Regions from separate parts of the Arthrobacter sp. AB6 genome, predicted to be linked through region 2. Evidence: riboswitches for the same ligand, from Rfam matches in the RefSeq annotation. Region 2 holds a riboswitch; each other region holds the start of a gene.

Region 1 (3,864 bases), on a different contig from region 2:
TCCAGCTGGTTCCAGACCAGGCCTAGAGTTCCCTGCGGGCGGAGGACGCGGGCCAGTTCCGTGCTGGCCCGCAGCGCATCGCACCAGTGCCAGGCCTGGGCCACGGTGACGACGTCGAACGCTGAATCAGGCAGGCCGGTGGCCTCCGCGGTGCCCAGGACAGCCGCGGCGCCGGGATAGTGTTCCGCCAGTTGCCCGAGCATGTCGGCTGAGGGGTCCACCGCGGTGACAGAGAGACCAAGGTCCAGCAGCAGTTCAGTGAACTTGCCGGTGCCGGCACCAACATCGAGCGCATCGCGGGCGCCCTGCGGGACCAGCCACTGGGCGGTCTCCGGGGGATATCCGGGCCGCACCTGCTGGTAATGCTTGCCGCCATCCTGGAAGCTTTGGCCCAGTTCCCGGCGTCGGCCATGATCCAGCTTGGGGCCACCCCGTGCCACGCGTGGCCTCCTTCGTCAGGTCTCGTTGCTACCTTCCGAATTTACCGCACCCGCGCCGGTGTCGCGGATGGCCGCCTTCAGTCGTGCCGCAGGTCAGTCGTCGATGCAGGGGGCGGCGCCGGCCGTTCCCGGCGTGTTGGGAGCCCAATGCGGGTATGTGCGGTTGTCGTTGGCGGGAACCCAGCGGCCCGCATCCACCACATAGTCCCAGCCGAGCCCCTTGCTCCGCAGCTCACGGATTCCTGCCAGGAGCCGCTGGGCATCGTCAAGCCGGGATCCCACGCCGAAGCTGGCACGGAGGGAACCGGACGGCAGGCCCAGCCGCTTCAGCAGCGGGTGGGCGCAGAAGCGGCCGTCGCGCAGGCCCACGCCATGCTCTGCTGACAGGTACGCCGCCACGAGTCCGGCGTCGTATCCTTCCACCGAGAAGTTGACCACCCCGATGGTGTCGGTATCCGGGTTCGTGTCCTTGAAGATCTGGTGGACAGTCACGCCGTCGATTCCCTGCAGGCCTTCCACCAGGTAGGAACGGATGGCTGATTCGTGTGCGTGCCAGCGGTCCTGGTCCAGCGCAGCGATGACCTGCGTCGCACGGGCCAGGGTAGCCGCTCCCAGTACGTTCGGTGATCCGCCCTCGTGGCGGGCCGGACCCGTTGCCCAGCTGACGCCGTCGAGCCTTGCCTCCTTGACGGCGCCGCCGCCGGCCAGGTGCGGTGTTCCGGCGTCGAGCCAGTCCGGCCGCCCCACCAGCACGCCGGCCCCAAAAGGCGCGTAGAGCTTGTGCCCCGAGAAGGCGATGTAGTCGACGTCGTCAGCGGTGATGTCAATGCGGCGGTGCGGCGCCAGCTGCGCCGCGTCCACGACGATGCGCGCGCCGTGCTCGTGGGCGAGTGCGGCGAGGGCACGGATGGGAAGGATTTCGCCCGTGACGTTGGACGCGCCGGTGACGGCGAGCAGGCTTACGCCGCCGTGCTGCAGTTCGGCACGCACGGCCTCAACGGTCCCTGCGATGGTATCGGCCGCCACGATGCTGCGGTGGGGGACACCCTGCCATGGCAGCAGGTTGGCGTGGTGCTCAATGTCGAGGTACAGGACGTCGCCGTCGGCCTGGCCGTCCGTGCCGGGCAGGCAGCCGGCCAGCAGGTTGAGGGAGTCGGTGGTGTTCCGGGTGAAGATCACAGAATCGTCCGGGCGGCCGCCCACGAACTCCCGGACGATCGCACGGGCATTCTCGTAGACCGAGGTGCTGATCTGGGAGGCGTAGCCCGCTCCGCGGTGCACGCTCGCGTAGAACGGCAGGATTTCGTTGAGGTAGGCGGACACTACGGAGAGCGCCGGCGCGGACGCGCCGTAGTCCAGGTTCGCGTACCGCACGTGCCCGCCATGGATCAGGGGAGCCTGGATTTCCGCGCCGGTGACTGCCGCCAGGGGACGGCCGGCTGCTGCATGGTGCTGGTCGAAGCGGGCTTCCGGTCCGGGCTGTGCTGCGGCTTCAGGCTGGATTGCGGCGTTGGGGGAGACGGTGGCTGTTGTCACAGAGACCTCACTTTGAAACAGGACTCCGCTGGGGGAATCCGCGCTTGCCGCATCCGTTCCGGACCGGCCTGGTCGTCACCCGGGGCACCCCACCGCGAATGGAGGGTTGCCGGCCAGCAAACCGGGGTTTAGCGCTGGCACTCGTGACCTGCTTAAGAGCGTAGAACATAGCCTGTGCAGGCTAAAAGCCCGCCGGAATGTTAAGGGCTTTGTTACGTGCACTTGAAAAGGGCTGCATTAGCCGAAGATAACGACGGCGGACGCCTCCTTTCGGAGGTGCCCGCCGTTGATTGTTCGGAAGAGGAGGGTCAGAGGAGGTCGTCCAGGTCCGGGTTCAACCGGCGCAGCACCTCCGAGTGCAGGATGGAATTCGTGGCCAGTGCGTTGCCGCCGAACGGGCCGTCCTCGCCTTCCAGCGATGTGAACCGGCCGCCCGCTTCAACCACGATGGGCACCAGGGCGGCCATGTCGTAGAGGTTCAGTTCGGGCTCGCAGGCGATATCCACCGAGCCCTCCGCCACCATGCAGTACGACCAGAAGTCCCCGAACGCCCTGGTACGCCACACGTCCTCCGTGAGGCCCAGGAATTCGTTGAGGTTCCCGCGCTCCTTCCAGCCGCCAAGGCTCGAGTACGAAAGGGAAGCGTCGGACAGTCTGGAGACGTTGGATACCCGGAGCCGGGTTGCGGCTGCCAGGGAACGTCCCATATAGGCGCCCATGCCCTTGGCCGCCCACCAGCGCTTGCCCAGTGCGGGGGCACTCACTACGCCCACCACCGGCTCGCCTTCGTCCACGAGGGCGATCAGGGTGGCCCAGACCGGAACGCCGCGGACAAAATTCTTGGTGCCGTCGATGGGATCGATGATCCACCGCCGCGCGCCATGGCCGGTGCTGCCGAACTCCTCGCCGAGTACGGCATCGCGCGGACGGGAGCGGGAGAGCTGGCCGCGGATGGCTTCCTCGGCCGCCTTGTCCGCATCGGTGACCGGCGTCAGGTCCGGCTTGGTCTCGATGTGGAGGTCCAGCGCCTTGAAGCGGCTCATTGTCTGGTCGTCCACAGAGTCGGCCAGGACGTGGGCCAGGCGCAGGTCATCGTTGTAGCTCGAAGCGGGTTGGATCATGGTTCCAAACTACCGTCTGCGCGCCGTTCTGCCGGGAACCCGGCCCTGTCAGTTGACGCTGCCCAGCTCCTTGGCCTCCTGGGCTTCCATTCGTGGGTCCGTCCCCAGCAGCCGCCGCAGGGAGGCCAGCCGTGCTGCACCGGTGGGCCCGGCATGGCCCCCCGCTACCCATGCATCCAGCCCGCAGTCCACGGCGATGGCTGTGTGCTTGCAGCCGCGCTCGCAGTCATCCGTGCCGGGGGAGAGGTCCGGGAACGAACGCAGGATCCGGTCCGGGTCCACGTGGGCCAGGCCGAAGGAGCGGATGCCGGGGGTGTCGATGATCCAGCTGCCCGAAGGCGCGTCCGCGAGGCGCAGGGCGAGGGCGGACGACGATGTATGCCTTCCCCGGCCGGTTACGGCGTTCACCCCGCCGGTGGCCCGTTCGGCTCCGGTCAGCGCATTCACCATGGTTGACTTGCCTACGCCGGAATGCCCCAGCATGACTGTTACTTTCCCGTCGAGGTAGGTCCGGAGCTCCGCGACGGCGGTCCTGTCCAGGCGGGCGGACAGGCCGTCGTCGGAACGGGCGTCCACGCCCGAGGCCTGCGCATCCGCAGTCCGGCTGATGATCACCGGGAAGTCCAGGTGGGTGTAGTTGGCCAGCAGCTCCGCGGGATCCTTGATGTCCGCCTTGGTGACCAGCAGGATCGGCTCGATACCGGCGTCGTAGGCGGCCACCAGGGCGCGGTCGATGAAGCCCGTCCGCGGCTCGGGGTTGGCAGCCG
Region 2 (3,864 bases):
AGGCAATGATTAGCGCCGGTGACGAAGTAGCCGTCCACCTTTCCCTGCATAACCTTTGAGGCCCGGGCCGCGGCTCGGCCCGGGTGCCGCAGCCGGACTGCTAGATCTGCTTCAGCGCCTGCTCCAGGTCGCCAATCAGATCGTCCACGTCCTCCAGCCCCACCGAAAGCCGCACCACGCCGTCGCTCAAGCCAATGGCGGCCCGGCCCTCAGGTCCCATCGCCCGGTGCGTGGTGGTGGCAGGGTGCGTGATGAGCGACTTGGCGTCGCCCAGGTTGTTGGAGATGTCGATGATCCGCAGGCCGTCCAGCAGCGCAAACGCCGCCTCCTTGCCCGAGCGCCCGCCGGAGGGGGCGAGTTCCAAGGTGAGGACCGTTCCGCCGGCGCTCATCTGCTTTGCGGCCAGCTCGTACTGCGGGTGCGACTTCAGGAGCGGGTACTTCACCCAGCTGACGGCAGGCTGTTCCTCCAGCCATTCCGCGAGGCGCAGGGCTGACGCCGAGGAGTGGTTGACGCGCAGCGCCATGGTCTCGAGGCCCTTGGTCAGGACCCAGGCGTTGAACGCGGACAGCGCCGGTCCGGTGTGGCGCATCAGCTGCTTCACCGGCCCGTCAATAAACTCCTTGGTGCCCAGGATGGCGCCGCCCAGCACCCGGCCCTGGCCGTCAATGTGCTTGGTTCCCGAGTAGACAACCACGTCGGCGCCTAACTGTCCGCACCGCTGCAGCAGGGGTGTGGCAAAGACGTTGTCGACGACGACGGTGGCCCCTGCCGCATGCGCCAGGTCGCTGACCGCAGCGATGTCCACGATCTCCTGCATCGGATTGGACGGCGATTCGAAGAAGACGGCGGCGGTGGGCTGGGAGAGGGCCTCGCGCCACTGTTCCAGGTCCGGACCGTCCACGAAGACGGTCTCCACGCCCCAGCGCGGAAGGATTTCGTTGAGGATCACGAAGCAGGAGCCGAACAGCGAACGAGCCGCAACCACGCGGTCCCCGGCAGCCAGCAGCGCACCCAAGGCGGTGAACACCGCGGACATGCCGGACGCCGTCGCAAAGCACGCCTCCGTGCCTTCCAGGAGGCGGAGCCGCTCCTGGAACGTGGCCACGGAGGGGTTGCCGTAGCGCGAGTAGACAAAGCGTTCGTCCTCGCCCGTGAAGGCCCGCTCCGCAGCGGCGGCGGATTCGTATACAAAACCGGAGTTCAGGAAGACAGCCTCGCTGGTTTCCTGGAAGTTGGTGCGGTCCAGCCCGCCGCGGACGGCCTGGGTGTCGGGGCTCCAGCCGGCGGCGTCTTCGTTGAAGGTCACTAGTTCTTTCCCAGGTTGGTCGGCAGGCCGCGGTTCTTCCAGCCGTTGACGGTACGTTCTCCGTAACGGTCCGGCTCGCCCTCAAAGCCCTCCAGGACGTTGTAGGAGGTGAAGCCGGCCTGCGTGGCGGCCATTGCGGCCGCGATGGAACGCTGGCCGGAACGGCACAGGAACACCAGTTCGGTCGACTTGTCCTCGGGCGCCTGCCGGCTAAGGTCGGTGATGAAGTCAGGGTTGGGGATTCCGCCCGGGAAGGTCCACTGGATGAACAGCGGATCGTTCTCGGTGGCCTTGGTGTCAGGAATGCCGATGTGGGCCCATTCGCCCTCCGTGCGCACGTCCACCAGGATGGCGCCCTGCTCGAGCTTTTCCCAGGCCTCCTGCGGGGTCAGGTCTCCGGCGTAGCTCATGCGTGGCCCTCGCCGTCGAAGTCGAGGTCATCGCCGGTGGACTCGAGGTCGTCAACAGCGTCCGCCACGGCAGCGTCCGCGGAAGCGATGGCTGAGGGCAGGACCACCGCCTGCGCCACGATCACACTGCTGCCGTTGAAGGTTGCCGCCGGGCTGCCGTGCAGGACATAGCCTTCCGCCAGCGCGGCGGAGATCCGCTCGCAAAAGGCCCGGTCATCCGGCCCGCTGATGAGGCGGTACGACAATTTCTCTTCAGGGGCAGGTGCGTCAGACACGACGGATCTCCTTCTCTCACGCTTGCAGCTCGAATGGGTCGATATGCCGAGTGTTCACCTGAGGCACCCCGCCGCGAAAGGAGGGTTGCCGACCGGCCAGTCAGGGCTTGGCGCCGGTACTCATTACTCCCCAAGAACGTAACACTTGCCGCCCGGCCCCGCACCGCCGCCGTCGTCATGTTGCGTAACTGAAGTACCCAGGGCGCCGCAGTGGAGCCTGGCCGCCGTCCGGCATCTTCATCCAAAGTACGACGGCGGCTCCTCCTTGGGTGTCAGGGCACCGTGCGGGACCTGGGGGAGCGGCAGCATCAGTTGATGTAGCAGTAGGTGCCGCGCCCAAAAGGACGCGCCCAAAAGGAACGGCGTGGACGCCGTGCCCCAAGGCACGTGGTCCACGCCGGATTCGTTTCGACGCTGGTGCTTAGACGAGGCCGGGGTAGCTGGCCAGGATGTAGTCGGCAGCAGCGGGGCCTTTCATGCGCAGCCCTTTGCGGCCGTGCCTGATGCGGCAGTTCATGGCTATCCAGAAATCGGACTCGGGGCCGGGCTGCTGCTGGTTGATGAAGCACCAGCTGGTGTACAGGCCATAAAGGCGGTCCCGGTCGAGGGTGGCGTCGGAGGCCTGGTCAATGTAGGTGGCTTCTTTGAGAAAGAGATCGAACTGCGAATGCGCCATGACGGCTTCCCTTCGCTACGTGCGGTGGTGCCGCCGTTCGGCTACAGCAGCGGACCTCAATGCCGTGCACGGGGCATCGAGTGTTGAGAATGCCCGCGGAAATCAGGGGCTAGGTGAAATCAAGGGCTACGGGGCGGTGTCACGGCCGCATCTACAATGTAGACTTTACTCGTAGACAACCAATTCGGCAAGCGAATGGATTACCTCTTCGGGTAAGAGGGCTTGCTGCCTTCCAGGACGGAAATCATGGCCTCCCCGAAAACCCAGTCCCCCGCCGGGCCGGCCCAAAAGCAAAAGCTGAGCAGGCAGCTCGTGCTGACCAAGGCGCTCGAAGTCGTTGACGAGGAAGGTTTGGAGGCGCTGACCATGCGCCGCCTTGGCCAGGAGTTGGGCCGGGACCCAATGAGCCTTTACCGCTATGCGGAGAACCGCGCCGCACTGCTGGACGGCGTCACCGAACTGGTGCTCAACGAACTCACTATCCACCCCGAAGATCCCGATTGGAAAGCCCAGCTGCGCCGCATCGCGCACGACCTTCGGAACCTTGCGCTCCAGCACCCCAATGTGGTGCCGCTGCTCGTGACCAGGCCGCTCTCCACCCCGCTGGGGCTGCGGCCGCTGGGCACGCTCCGTCCTCTCGAACAGATCCTGTCCCTGCTGATTGGGGCAGGGTTCAGCCCGGCGGATGCCCTCCACGTCTACCGCGCTTACTACGGCTTCCTCTACGGCCACATCCTGAATGAGCTGCAGGAATTCGTTGTGGACCCGGAGGAAAACGAAGTGCTACTGCGGCTGGGACTGCACCGGTTGCCTGCCAAGGAGTTCCCGCGGCTGCGTGCGCTGGCCCCCGCCCTGGCGGACTACGAAGGATCCGCGGAACTCGACCAAGGGCTGAGTATCCTGCTCTCCGGCCTTGAAGCCCAACTGTCCCTTCAGGACGCCTAGCCAGCCGGCTAGCCCGCCGTCGGGGCAGGCGTTCCGGTCGGGTTATTCGAACGAGGCCCGCCGCTTGTCCTGTTGCCGCGTGGCCCAGACGTCCGGCCGGTTAACCTTGAAACGGCGGCCGGTCAGGGCGCGGGCTGTCAGGCGGATGTAGTTTGCCTTTTCTCCCGGCTGCCATGGCTCCAGCCCCAGTCTGTCCACGGCGTCCTTGTCCGCCTGGTCCTCGATGACCGCCGTATCGCCGCGCAGCAC
Region 3 (3,864 bases), on a different contig from region 2:
TGAATCCACGGCAGCCACAAAGAAGCGCGCCCCGGAGCGGGCCAGGGCCTGCTCGAGCGGCCCGCGGCCCCGGGACACGTCATGGCTCATGAGGGCCTCGGTGATGGCGATGTAGCTGTTGGCATCGAACCGCCGGACCAGCTTGTTGCCCTGGTGGTCCAGGTAGCTCTCCACCTGGTAGCGTCCGCGGGCAGCGAGCCGGTCACCCTGGAACGGGGATTCGGGGGCCTGCGGCGCGCGGCCGAACCGTCCATCCAGCTCCCCCGGGGAACGGTACGTGATATGGGCGATCCGCCGCGCCAGGGCAAGCCCGTCCTCCGGGAAAGGACCGCCGTAGTAGTCGCCGCCATTGAAATTCGCGTCCTGGCGGATGGCGAGGGTCTGTGCCTGGGCGAAGGCAATCTGCTCGGCAGTACTGGCGGCCCCCACGGAGATGACCGCGCAGCGGTGCACGCGGTCCGGGAACGTGATGGCCCATTCCAGGGCTCGTGCCCCGCCCATGGAACCGCCCAGCACGGCAAACCAGCTCCCGATCCCCAACTGGTCGGCCAACCGGGCTTCCGCTACCGTGCTGTCCCGCAGGGTCACGAGTGGAAAGCGCGAACCCCAGGGCGTTCCGTCCGGCGCGGGCGAGGACGGACCGGTGGACCCGTAGCAGCCTCCCACTATGTTGATGGACACCACGAAGAACTTGTCCGTGTCCACTGGCGCGCCGGGGCCGGCCAGCTGTTCCCACCAGCCTTCTTCGTCCGTGTCGCCGCGGGTCACGTGGGTGCTGCCGGTCAGGGCGTGTTCGATCAGGATGGCGTTGCTGCCGTCCTCGTTCAGGGTTCCCCATGTCTCGTATGCGAGGACGACGTCCGGCAGGTAGCCGCCGGCCTCGAGCTGCAGTCCCCCGATGGAGGCATAGCGGACAATCCCATGTTCGGGAACGGTAGTACGGGCGACGGTAACCGTCATGGCAAGACCTCTTCTACGCGCTTGCCCGCCGTCGAATGACCGGCAGGCCAGGTCTTCACCCGGGGCACCCCACCGCGGAAGGAGGGTTGCCGGCCAGCAAGCCGGGGCTGTCACTGGCACTCATGACCTGGTTCGAGTGTACGAAACAGCCCCTGCCTGCCGCCAAGAGTGTGACTGGTTGTGACTTCCCCGGCTTGCCGCCGTGCTGGGCGGCCGGGTGCTGCTAGGCTCCGGTTGCCTCCTTGGCAGCACGGAAGCCGGCTTCCAGGTCCGCCAGGATGTCGTCAATGTGCTCGATCCCCACCGACAGCCGCACCAGGCCCGGAGTGACCCCGGCCACCACCTGCTGCTCCGGAGAGAGCTGGCTGTGGGTGGTCGACGCCGGGTGGATCACCAGGGAGCGGACGTCGCCGATGTTTGCCACGTGGGAGTGCAGTTCCAGCGCGTCCACGAATCGTTTGCCGGCTTCGGCTCCGCCGGCGAGGTTGAACGACACAATCGCGCCGGTGCCCCTGGGCCCGTACTTGCGGCCCCGCTCGTACCACCGGCTGGAGGGCAGGCCGGCGTAGGCGACGGACTCGACGTCGTCACGCCCTTCCAGCCACCGCGCCACTTCGAGGGCGTTGGCAACGTGACGTTCCACCCGAAGGCTCAAGGTTTCCAGGCCCTGGGCGATCAGGAAGGCGTTGAAGGGCGACACTGCCGAGCCCAGGTCGCGGAGAAGCTGGACGCGGGCCTTCAGGATGTAGGAGAGGTTGGCGCCCAGGGCCCCGTCCTTGCCAAGGTCCCGGGCATACACCAGTCCGTTGTACGTGGGGTCGGGGGTGTTGAAGCCCGGGAATTTGGCAGGGTCCTGGCCGAAGTCGAACTTTCCGGAGTCCACGATCACCCCGGCGATCGCGGACCCGTGGCCGCCCAAGTACTTCGTAGCCGAGTGGACCACGATGTCCGCTCCCCATTCCAGGGGCCGGATCAGGTACGGGGTGGACAGGGTGTTGTCCACGATCAGGGGCACGCCGGCATCATGGGCGATGCCTGACACGCCCTCGATGTCCAGGACGTCCTGGCGGGGATTGGACACCGCTTCGGCGAAGAACAGCTTGGTGTTTGGCCGGACCGCGTCACGCCACTGGTCCAGATTGTCCGGGTCCGCCACGAAGGTCACGGAGATTCCGAACTTCTTCAGGGTGTGGGCGAAAAGATTGTACGTTCCGCCGTACAGGCTGGGGCTGGCAACGATGTGGTCCCCCGCCTCGGCGATATTAAGGACAGCCAAGGTCTCGGCTGCCTGTCCTGAACTCAGCAGGAGTGCTCCCAACCCGCCTTCAAGGCTCGCGATCCGCTGTTCCACGGCGTCCTGGGTGGGATTGCCGATGCGGGTGTAGATCGGCGCCAGTTCAGCAAGGGCAAAGCGGTTGGCGGCGCTTTCCGCACTGGGGAACACGAAGGACGTGGTCTGGTAGATAGGGAGCGCACGGGCGCCGGTGGCACTGTCCGGCTCCTGCCCTGCGTGGATCTGGCGGGTTTCAAAAGACCATCCGTTGGACAACTAAGGCTCCTTTGACATGGGCCCGGCATGCTGGAAGCGTCGCGGGCCGCGCTTGCCGCCCGGCCGTTGCCGGACAGCCAGGTCCTCACCCGGGGCACCCCACCGCGGATGGAGGGTTGCCGGCCAGCGAGCCGGGGCTTGGCGCTGGCACTCATGACCTGAGCCCAGTGTAGGAACAGCTCGCACCGACGTCACGAGTATGACTGGGTGTGACTTCCGCACGGGGTCAAACCAAGAAAATCAACTGCCTTCCTCAGATTTGCGCAAGGTCCCCGCAGGATCTCTTGAGGTTTGGCGTCCGCCGCCTCCGCTTCCGATAGATTGAGCTTCGGAATCTTCACTAGCCTGTTTCTCTATTCAGAGAAGGAACAAAATTCAATTGCCCCAGCCCTTTCTCCTGGCTCGCCACGCATTCCTTTCGTCTGTCGCGCTTTGCCTCATCAGCCTGGCAGGTGGGATCGTGGCGCCGCCCGTGGCAGCCGCGACCCCGACAGCCCCCCACGAAAGTGACAGCGGGCGCTACATCGTCCGATTCGCTTCTGGAACTGATGTCCGTGGTGAGGCGCGGACCCTGCGGGCCCAGGGAATCGAAGTGAGCCGCACCTTCGAAACGGCATTCCAGGGGGCTGCTGTCCGGGCGACACCAGGGCAGGCCGCCGCTGTTGCGCGTTCCGGACGGGCTGTGGCCGTGGAACCTGACCACATCATCAAAGTCTCCGAGACACAGCTAGACGCTCCCTGGGGACTTGACCGCGCCGACCAGCAGGCACTTCCCCTCTCCGGGACGTATACGCCCCCTGCCACCGGACTGGGTGTCAGCGTCTACGTAGTGGACACCGGGGTCCTTGCCTCACACGTCGACTTTGGCGGCCGGGTTGCAGCAGGATGGAGTGCAATGGCTGATGGACTGGGATCAGGCGACTGCAACGGCCACGGAACGCACGTTGCAGGAACCGTCGCTGGCCATGTCTATGGTGTCGCAAAATCGGCCACCGTCATTCCGGTGCGGGCACTCGCCTGCGACGGCTCAGGCCTCTACTCGGACGTAATCGCAGGCCTGGAGTGGATTGTAGGACAGCACCGGGAGGGAGCTCCCGCCGTGGTCAACCTCAGCATCGGCGGGCCAGCCAGCAGTACGCTCGACGCGGCGGTCCAAGCTGTCATTAAGGACGGGGTCTCCGCGGTCGTCGCTGCGGGGAACAGAGCCACCGATGCCTGCTCCGCATCCCCGGCCCGCACGCCAGATGCGGTAACGGTGGCAGCCAGCGATACATCCGACAGGCACGCCCCATTCTCCAACCATGGAAGCTGCGTGGATCTCTACGCTCCGGGGGTGGGCATCAAAGCTGCTTGGC

Evidence for each region. Region 2 has a riboswitch for S-adenosylmethionine ahead of Q9R30_RS04025 (DUF1737 domain-containing protein). Riboswitches for the same ligand answer to the same signal wherever they lie in the genome.
Region 1: another riboswitch for S-adenosylmethionine. It lies ahead of Q9R30_RS10650 (aminotransferase class V-fold PLP-dependent enzyme); the one in region 2 lies ahead of Q9R30_RS04025 (DUF1737 domain-containing protein).
Region 3: another riboswitch for S-adenosylmethionine. It lies ahead of Q9R30_RS04400 (bifunctional o-acetylhomoserine/o-acetylserine sulfhydrylase); the one in region 2 lies ahead of Q9R30_RS04025 (DUF1737 domain-containing protein).

What each region holds. Positions count from the first base shown of each region.
Region 1 is NZ_JAUZVL010000011.1:30,841-34,704, forward strand. It holds gene Q9R30_RS10645 (class I SAM-dependent methyltransferase) at 1-440, opposite strand, end outside; gene Q9R30_RS10650 (aminotransferase class V-fold PLP-dependent enzyme) at 534-1,976, opposite strand; SAM riboswitch class IV at 2,012-2,125, opposite strand; gene hisN (histidinol-phosphatase) at 2,285-3,097, opposite strand; gene Q9R30_RS10660 (ribosome small subunit-dependent GTPase A) at 3,146-3,864, opposite strand, start outside.
Region 2 is NZ_JAUZVL010000003.1:274,877-278,740, reverse strand. It holds gene Q9R30_RS04040 (DUF1905 domain-containing protein) at 1-59, shown strand, start outside; gene Q9R30_RS04035 (O-succinylhomoserine sulfhydrylase) at 101-1,309, opposite strand; gene Q9R30_RS04030 (rhodanese-like domain-containing protein) at 1,309-1,719, opposite strand; gene Q9R30_RS04025 (DUF1737 domain-containing protein) at 1,716-1,994, opposite strand; SAM riboswitch class IV at 2,008-2,122, opposite strand; gene Q9R30_RS04020 (hypothetical protein) at 2,416-2,670, opposite strand; gene Q9R30_RS04015 (TetR/AcrR family transcriptional regulator C-terminal domain-containing protein) at 2,917-3,615, shown strand; gene Q9R30_RS04010 (pyridoxamine 5'-phosphate oxidase family protein) at 3,658-3,864, opposite strand, start outside.
Region 3 is NZ_JAUZVL010000004.1:92,509-96,372, reverse strand. It holds gene Q9R30_RS04405 (homoserine O-acetyltransferase) at 1-960, opposite strand, end outside; SAM riboswitch class IV at 973-1,088, opposite strand; gene Q9R30_RS04400 (bifunctional o-acetylhomoserine/o-acetylserine sulfhydrylase) at 1,184-2,509, opposite strand; SAM riboswitch class IV at 2,553-2,668, opposite strand; gene Q9R30_RS04395 (S8 family peptidase) at 3,102-3,864, shown strand, end outside.